Blastochloris tepida: one gene and its partner. The protein of the gene in region 2 interacts with the protein of the main gene of each other region in a pairwise test. Links are inferred from orthologs where the notes say so. Each region holds a gene or a part of one and is shown on either strand. Other genes may lie near its edges.

Region 1 (3,982 bases), 2.3 Mb from region 2 along the record:
TCGACCATGCGGCTGCCGAGTTTGACGACGAGACCGCCGATCAGCGCCGGATCGACGGTCACGTCGATGGCGACATCCTTGCCGGTCACGGTGTTGAGCGTCTCCGCCAGCGCGGTGCGGTGGGCGTCCGACAGCGGCTCGACCACCGTCACCTGCGCCCGCACCTCGCCCTTGTGGCGGGCGACCCGGGCGCGGTAGGCGCGCAGGATGCCCTGCACCGCGAACAGGCGGCGATTGGCGGTAATGGTTTTCAGAAACTTGCCGGCCAGCCCGCCGATTTCGGCCTTCTCCAGAACGGCGGTGATGGCCTTGAGCTGCTCGTCCGAGCCGAACACCGGGCTCGAGACAAGATGCTGCAGGTCGTCACAGTCGTTGAGCAGCGCTTCGAAGCGGTCGAGGTCGGCGGAGACGGCATCAAGCGAGCCGGCCTCCAGCGCAAGTTCGAACAGAGCGGTCGCGTAGCGACCTGCCATGCCGGATACGATCGGTTCTTCGCCTTGCACGTCGCGTCTCGGGCTAGTTCACAAGAGCGCCGCCAGCGCCGAGCGGCGCACCGAAAGCCCTTGGATTCCAAAGGAACTCAGCCGAGGGTCAGGACAGCCGAAACCCAACCCGTCAGGCCGGCGGCTGATTAGCACGACTGCCCCGGGCCTGCAACACGACCGTGTGCCCAAAAAATCATTGCGATCGTTGGCACATCGGCTGAGCACGAGGTAGGCGCCGTTTCGAACGCAACCATCTGGACCCACCGGCTCAGACAAAGCTTTGCGGATCGACGTCGATGGCGAGGCCGACGCTGCCCTTGGGCGGCGGCACGCGCGCCAACCACGCCCGCAGATAGTCCGGCACCCGCACCGTCCGCGCCGCCCGCACCAGGAGCCGCACCCGGTGGCGGCCGCGCAGCACCGCGATCGGCGCCTCGGCCGGGCCGAGCACCCGCACCCCCGCCTCGAGCGGCGCCGCGGCGGCGAGCGCGCGGGCATAGGCCTCGGCCGCCGGCGCCTCGGCCGCCGACACCAGCAGCGTGGCGAGCCGACCGAACGGCGGCAGGCCGGCGCGCTCGCGGGCGGCGATCTCGGTGTCGTAGAACAGCTCGCGGTCGCCGGCGATGAGCGCCGTCATCACCGGATGCTTGGGCTGATAGGTCTGGATCAGCCCCTGACCGCTGCCTGATTCGCGCCCCGCCCGGCCGACCACCTGATAGAAGAGCTGGAACGTGCGCTCGGCGGCGCGCGGGTCGCCATGGCCGAGCCCGAGGTCGCCGTCGATCACTCCGGCCAGCGTCAGGCGCGGGAAATGGTGCCCCTTGGCGACGAGCTGGGTGCCGATGATGAGATCGACCTCGCCGCGCTCGATCGCCGCGATCTCGGCGCGCAGCCGCTCGACGCCCTCGATCAGGTCCGACGACAGGATCGACAGCCGGGCGTCGGGAAACAGCGCGGCCGCCTCCTCGGCGAGGCGCTCGACGCCGGGGCCGACCGCGACGAACGTCTCCTGCGTCCCGCAATGCGGGCAGGCCGGCGGGCGCGGCATCGAGAAGCCGCAATGGTGGCAGACGAGGCGGCGGCGGGCGCGATGCTCGACCAGCCAGGCGTCGCAGGACGGACAGCCCAGCCGGTGGCCGCAGGCCCGGCACAGCGTCAGCGGCGCATAGCCGCGCCGGTTGAGGAACAAGAGCGCCTGCTCGCCGCGGCCGATCGTGGTCTCGACCGCGGCGGCGAGCTTCGGCGCGATCCAGCGGCCGCGCCCCGGCCCGTCGCGGGTCATGTCGATGGCGGCGATCTTCGGCAGCGCCGCGCCGCCCACCCGGGTCGGCAGGGCAAGGCGGTGATAGCGGCCGCGCCTTGCGTTCACCTCGGTCTCGACCGAGGGCGTGGCCGAGGCCAGCACCACCGGCACCCGGCCGATTCGGGCGCGCACCACCGCCATGTCGCGGGCGTTGTAGGCGACGCCCTCCTCCTGCTTGTAGGAGCCGTCGTGCTCCTCATCGACCACGATCAGGCCGAGGTCGCGGAAGGGCAGGAACAGTGCCGAGCGGGCGCCGGCCACCACCGCCACCTCGCCCGAGGCCACGCCGCGCCAGATCCGCTCGCGCCGGCGCGGCGCCACCTCCGAGTGCCATTCGGCCGGCGGCACCCCGAAGCGGCGGGCGAAGCGGTCGAGAAACGCCGTGGTCAGCGCGATCTCCGGCAGCAGCAGCAGCACCTGCCGGCCGCGCCGCAGCACCTCGGCCACCGCCTCGAAATAGACCTCGGTCTTGCCGGAGCCGGTGACGCCGTCGAGCAGGAAGACGGCGAAGCCCGCACCGGCCGCCCCCTTGAGCGCCGCCGCCGCCGCGCCTTGGGCCGGCGACAGATCGACGGTGGGATGGTCGGGGTCCGGGCGCCGGGCGGCCGGCTCTGGCGGCAGCGCCACCGCCTCCAGCGCCCCCTCGTCGACCAGCCCGTCGATCACCGCCGCCGACACCCCGGCCTCGCGGGCGAGCTCGTTCTTGGCATGGCAGAGCCCGCCCTCCAGCGCCGCCAGCACCCGCGCCCGCTGCGCCGTCATGCGGGCCGGCGCCGGGCCGGTGCGGCGGACGCCAATGCGCGGGCGCGGCGGCCCCAGCGTCTCGCCCGGCCGCAGCGCCATGCGCAGCACCATGCCGCGCGGCGACAATGTGTAGCCGGCGACCCAATCGACGAAGGCCATGAGTTCGGGCCGGAGGGGTTCGGCATCGAGCCGCGCCTCGACCGGCTTCAGCCGGCCGGGCCGGGCGTAGCGCGGCGCCTCGGCGAGCTGCCACACCACGCCGGTGACCCGGCGCGGCCCGAGCGGCACCGTGACGAGGTCACCCACTGTGAGGTCGAGCCCGTCCGGCACGGCATAGGAATAGGGCTCGGCCACCGCGACCGGCACCAGGACTTCGGCGAATCGGGCACTCATGTGGCGCGAGATTAGCGTGGCCGAGGCGGCCCGTTCCTGAATCCGGAAGCGATCACCCGGCGCGCCGGGTCACACCGCCGCATCGACGCCGCCCGCCTCCAATTGCCGGCGCAGGCGGGTGAAGGCGAGGCGGATGCGCGACTTGACCGTACCGAGCGGCAGGCCGAGCCGGTCGGCGATGTCGCTGTGCGACAGGTTCTCGAAGAAGGCGAGGCGGATCAGCGCCAGCTGCTCGGGCGGCAGATCGGCCATGGCGGCGCGGACGCTGTCCTCGCGCTGCAGCGAATCGAGCGCGTCGTCGGCGCCCGGCTCCTCGGAGGCGACCTCGTTGGCCTCTTCGCTGTCGAGCGGCTCGGAGCGGTCGCGGCGCGCCATGTCGATGCGGCGGTTGCGGGCGATGCGATAGAGCCACGTGCCGACGGACGACTTGGCGCGGTCGAACTGGGCGGCCTTGCGCCACAGCGTGACCATCACCTCCTGCGTCAATTCCTCGGCCAGTGCCGGGCTGGCGCCGAGGCGCAGCAGGTAGCTGTTCACGCGCGGCGCGAAGTGATCGAACAGCCGCGTAAACGCGGCGCTGTCGCGCCGTTCGGCGACCGCAGCGACCAGATCCGCCAGTTCCTCCTGCGACGTCACCCCAACTCCCCGCAGCGTTCGCGTATCAAGCGGCACAAACGAAGATAGGCCGGCCGGTGCAAAGATAAAGCCCCTGGTCGAGAACACGCTCCCGGCTCGCGGTGCCGCGGCGGCCGGCCGGAACGCGCCGCGGCCGAACCGCCGATTCCGGCAACGCGCCGCGGCGCCGCTGGTTCGCCTGGGCTCGCGCCGCGCAGCGAGATTGCCGAAAAATTGACGTTTTATCAATGACTTGCCGGTGAAGCCGCTTCCAGGATCCCGAACGGACCTTCCGGAAACCGCATCACGCCATTCTTTTGGCCTTCTCAGCGTCTATCGGCGGGCGCAGGACTGGGGTCGGATGCGATTCGCGCTGCGTGCGGCGCGCCGGCCGGGGTATTTGGGGATTCAACGGGATACGACATGGCGAAGATGCGGATCG
Region 2 (4,307 bases):
TGTGGCGGGCGCTGTCGTGCAGCGCATCCTCGCGCGCCGCGATGGTCTCGGCCGCATCGGCCAGCGCCCGGCAGACCAGATTGTCCTCGCGGATGAGCGTCGGCTTGAGCGAGATCGGCGCCCCCTCGCCCAGCGCCCGCGCCGCGTTCACCGTGCGCCGCGTCGAGCGGTTGATCAGGTGCGCGCCGAACAGGGCGGCGCCGATCGACACCAGCGTGGTGAGGCCGAGCAGCGCCAGCACGGCGTCGCGGCGCTGGTTGCTCGGCGCCTCCAGCACCGCCTTCGGCACCCACACCACGGCGCGCCAGTCGTTCAGGCTGGAGCGGCGATAGGCGGCGACGGCCGGCTGGCCGTCGAGAGCGGTGACATTGAACACGCCTTCGGGTGCGGCAAGCTGCGCCAGAAGCTCGGGCGGGGCGGCCTGGGCGATCAGCGCGCCGTCCTCGCCGCGCTCGGGCGCCGAGCGGGCGACGACGCGGCCCTCGCCGTCGAGGATGGCGGCGAACCAGCCCTCCGGCCGGTAGGTCTGCTGCAGAACGGCCTGGATGGCGGCCGGCGGCGGCATCAGCATCAGCACGCTGCGCACCTCGCGCTCGACGCTGACCGGCACATAGATCGCGAAACGGTCGGGCTCGCCGGCCATCGGCCCGGCATTGCCCACCTTCATCCGCCCGGAGGCGAACACCTGCTCGACCGGTCTGGCGCGAATCTCCGCCGGCCGGGCGGGCTCGTCGCGGGTATCGACCAGCGGCCGCAGCGAGCGGTCGACCAGCACCACATGGCCGCCGCGCGCCGACACGGCGCGGGCCTGCTCGTCGAATGCCTGGAAATTCGCCTTCACCAGCGCCCGCGAGGCGGCCAGCACCTCGGCGGTCTCGCTGTGGCTGCGCAGATCGCGGTCCACCGCCTGCGCCAGCGTGTGTGCAACCTCGGACACGCGGCCGATCTCGGCCGTGTGCTCGACATCCGCCCAGCGCATGATGGTGTAGGCGCCGATCAGCACCAGCGGCGCCACCGAGGCCAGGATCAGGAACGCCAGCAGCCATGCCAGCGGCACGTCGCGCCTGGCGCGGGTTCGGCCGCCATCGACCGCGGCACCATGCGTGCCGATCCGGCCGGCGGCGCCGATTGTCACATCCGATTGTGCCGTCAAACGGCCAGCCCCTCCGAAAGCGATCCCTCTAACCAACGGCGGCGAAGGCCAACCGTTCGCCTGGATCGCGAATTTTCACGAAATCGATGGCCTTGCGAACCAGAATTCCCGACTCGCTCGGAATTCCCGATACGCCAGAACTCCGGACTTGCCAGAGTTCCAGACTTGCCAGAGTTCCAGACTTGCCAGAGTTCCAGATCTGCAACGCCCCGGCGCATCACGCTCCCAGGCCGGTGAACCCACGCGGCTTCCGGGGAAAACCCTGCGTGACCCCGGAAAAACGCCGGCGCCGAACATTCCGGTCCGAAACTGGAACCTTCGACACCCGGCCTGCGAAACGACGGCCCCGGAGAACGACGTCCCCAGAACGCCCCGGCCCGGACACCAGATTCCGCACCGCACCATTTCGTAGCTCGAAACCGGTCGCTCTCCAAGACGTCGGTGTGCCCCGACGGGGTCGACAGGCTTCACATTCTCGCAAGCATATGGCCGCACCAAGGCACCGCCGCCCGCGCCGCGCGGGGCAGATCCGCGGGCTGCGGCCGCCTCCGGACGGGGTCATACGGTTTCCGGCCGATCCCTCCGGGATGCCTGATACAGTTTCCGGCTGATCCCTTCGGGATACCGGAAACGGTCTCGCCGAAAACCCCGTTCCGCAAGAAAATTCCGCAAGAAACTCCCGACAACGGGATTTTCGGCGATCGAAACACGGCTCGAAGGCCTGATCAGCCGGAAACCGTATCATCCCCACACGCCGGCCGGCCTCAGAACGGGATCTCGTCGTCGAGGTCGCTGGAATACTTGCCGCCGCCGGAGGCCGGCGGACGGGCGCCGCCGCGCGCCGGCAGCGGGCTGCGCTGGCCGAAATCGCCGCCGGCATCGTCGATCTCGGCGCCGCCGCCGCTCCGCCCGTCGAGCAGCGTCAGTTCGCCGCGGAAGCGCTGCAGCACCACCTCGGTGATCCGCCGCTGCTGGCCGTCCTTGTCGGTGTATTCGCGGGTCTGGAGCTGCCCCTCGATATAGACCTTCGATCCCTTGCGCAGATACTGCTCGGCGACCCGACCGAGATTCTCGTTATAGATGACGATGTTGTGCCACTCGGTCTTTTCCTTCTTCTCGCCGGTGGCCTTGTCCGGCCAGCGCTCGGAGGTGGCGACGCTGAATTTCACCGCCTGCCCGCCGTTCGAGAAGCGCTGCACTTCCGGATCGCGCCCGAGATTGCCGACCAGGATCACCTTGTTGACGCTGCCCGCCATGGCTGCCCGCCTTTCCGTCTTGTCATGGTTGTCGCCGCCACCCTAGCCCAGCCGGCGCGCTGGCGCGCCCCCTGCCCGGGCCATGTCCACAAGCGACAATGTTCCGGTTACGTTCTTAGCGCAAACCGGCTCCCCTCACAATCGCCTTGCGCTCCCGCTCGTCCGGTCACCGCGATTGCGCCGGGCGGCCGTGCATCGCGGCACTGGCGTTTTCGAGCGCGGCGCCCTAGGTTATGGCCTCGTTTTGTTCTTGTCGAACCGCCGCCGGGCCCCCTCGGCCGCGTGCCGAGACCCCCGCATGACCTCGCCCCGCTCCAGACGCGACCGCTCCGAGAATGAACGCTCCAGAAATGATCGCGCCACCATCGACCCCGCCCGCACCATCTCGATCCGCGGCGCGCGCGAGCACAATCTGAAGGGCGTCGATCTCGACATCCCGCGCGACCGGCTGGTGGTGTTCACCGGCCTGTCCGGCTCGGGCAAGTCGTCGCTCGCCTTCGACACCATCTATGCCGAGGGCCAGCGCCGCTATGTCGAGAGCCTGTCGGCCTATGCCCGCCAGTTCCTCGACATGATGCAGAAGCCGGACGTCGACCAGATCGACGGCCTGTCGCCGGCCATCTCCATCGAGCAGAAGACGACGTCGAAGAACCCGCGCTCGACGGTGGGCACCGTCACCGAGATCTACGACTACATGCGCCTGCTGTGGGCGCGGGTCGGCACCCCCTACTCGCCCGCGACGGGTCTTCCGATCGAGAGCCAGACCGTGTCGCAGATGGTCGACCGCGTGCTGGAGCTCACCCCCGGCACAAGGCTCTATCTGCTGGCGCCCGTGGTGCGCGGCCGCAAGGGCGAGTACCGCAAGGAGCTCGCCGAGTTCCAGAAGAAGGGCTTCCAGCGCGTCAAGATCGACGGCGCGTTCTACGAGATCTCCGAGGCCCCGGCGCTCGACAAGAAGCTGAAGCACACCATCGAGGTGGTGGTGGACCGGCTGGTGGTGCGCCCCGACATTGCGACGCGGCTCGCCGACTCGCTGGAGACCGCGCTCAAGCTCGCCGACGGGCTGGCGATTATCGAGTTCGCCGATGCGCCGGCCTCTTCACCCCCCCCGGACAGGGGGAGGTCGACGCGCGACGCGCGGCGGGAGGGGGTCGACCCCACCCCGGATCGCCTGCGGCGATCCGACCCTCCCCTTGCAGGGGAGGGAGAAGAGCCCGCCCGCATCCTGTTCTCCGAAAAATTCGCCTGCCCGGTCTCCGGCTTCACCATTCCCGAGGTCGAGCCGCGGCTGTTCTCGTTCAACAATCCGTTCGGCGCCTGCCCGACCTGCGGCGGCATCGGCACCGAGCAGACCATCGACCCCAATCTGGTGGTGCCGGACACCGCGAAGAGCCTGCGCCAAGGCGCCATCGCGCCATGGTCGCGCTCCTCCAGCCCCTATTACGCCCAGACGCTGGATGCGCTGGCCCGCCACTACAAGTTCAAGGTCACGGTGCCGTGGAAGGAACTGCCGAAGACGGCGCGCGACGTCATCCTCTACGGCTCGGGCGAGGAGCCGGTGACCATCGTCTATGATGACGGCCTGCGCGCCTACGAAACCAAGAAGCCGTTCGAAGGCGTGGTCACCAATCTCCAGCGCCGCTGGCGCGAGACCGAGAGCGAGTGGGCGCGCGAGGAGATCGGCAAGTACTTCTCCGCCACCCCGTGCGAGGCCTGCGCCGGCCATCGCCTCAAGCCCGAGGCGCTGGCGGTGAAGATCGCCGGCCTTCACATCGGCGAGGTGGCGGAGATGAGCGTGCGCCGCGCCGGCGCGTGGTTCGAGGCGCTGCCCGCCACGCTCACCAAAAAGCAGAACGACATCGCGGTGCGCATCCTCAAGGAGATCCGCGAGCGCCTGC

What was found.
Region 1: the proteins of ssb (region 2) and BLTE_RS16210 interact in binary tests that used the Escherichia coli proteins (3 or more experiments, as listed by UniProt). The link is inferred for Blastochloris tepida from one-to-one orthologs.

The regions. Positions count from the first base shown.
Region 1 is NZ_AP018907.1:3,581,131-3,585,112, reverse strand. What follows is about bases 340-3,307. They hold BLTE_RS16210 (primosomal protein N'), read right to left. Parts: upstream 2,926-3,307; coding sequence 754-2,925; downstream 340-753. Other genes in these bases: BLTE_RS16205 (sigma-70 family RNA polymerase sigma factor), read right to left, coding at 2,995-3,307; BLTE_RS16215 (F0F1 ATP synthase subunit delta), read right to left, coding at 340-503. Also shown: more of BLTE_RS16215, read right to left, coding at 1-339; more of BLTE_RS16205, read right to left, coding at 3,308-3,561; BLTE_RS16200 (invasion associated locus B family protein), read left to right, coding at 3,964-3,982.
Region 2 is NZ_AP018907.1:1,248,883-1,253,189, reverse strand. Bases 664-3,494 are described here. They hold ssb (single-stranded DNA-binding protein), read right to left. Parts: upstream 2,410-3,494; coding sequence 1,918-2,409; downstream 664-1,917. Other genes in these bases: uvrA (excinuclease ABC subunit UvrA), read left to right, coding at 2,708-3,494; BLTE_RS05830 (sensor histidine kinase), read right to left, coding at 664-1,135. In the rest of the region: more of BLTE_RS05830, read right to left, coding at 1-663; more of uvrA, read left to right, coding at 3,495-4,307. UniProt on the Escherichia coli protein: Plays an important role in DNA replication, recombination and repair. Binds to ssDNA and to an array of partner proteins to recruit them to their sites of action during DNA metabolism. Acts as a sliding platform that migrates on DNA via reptation.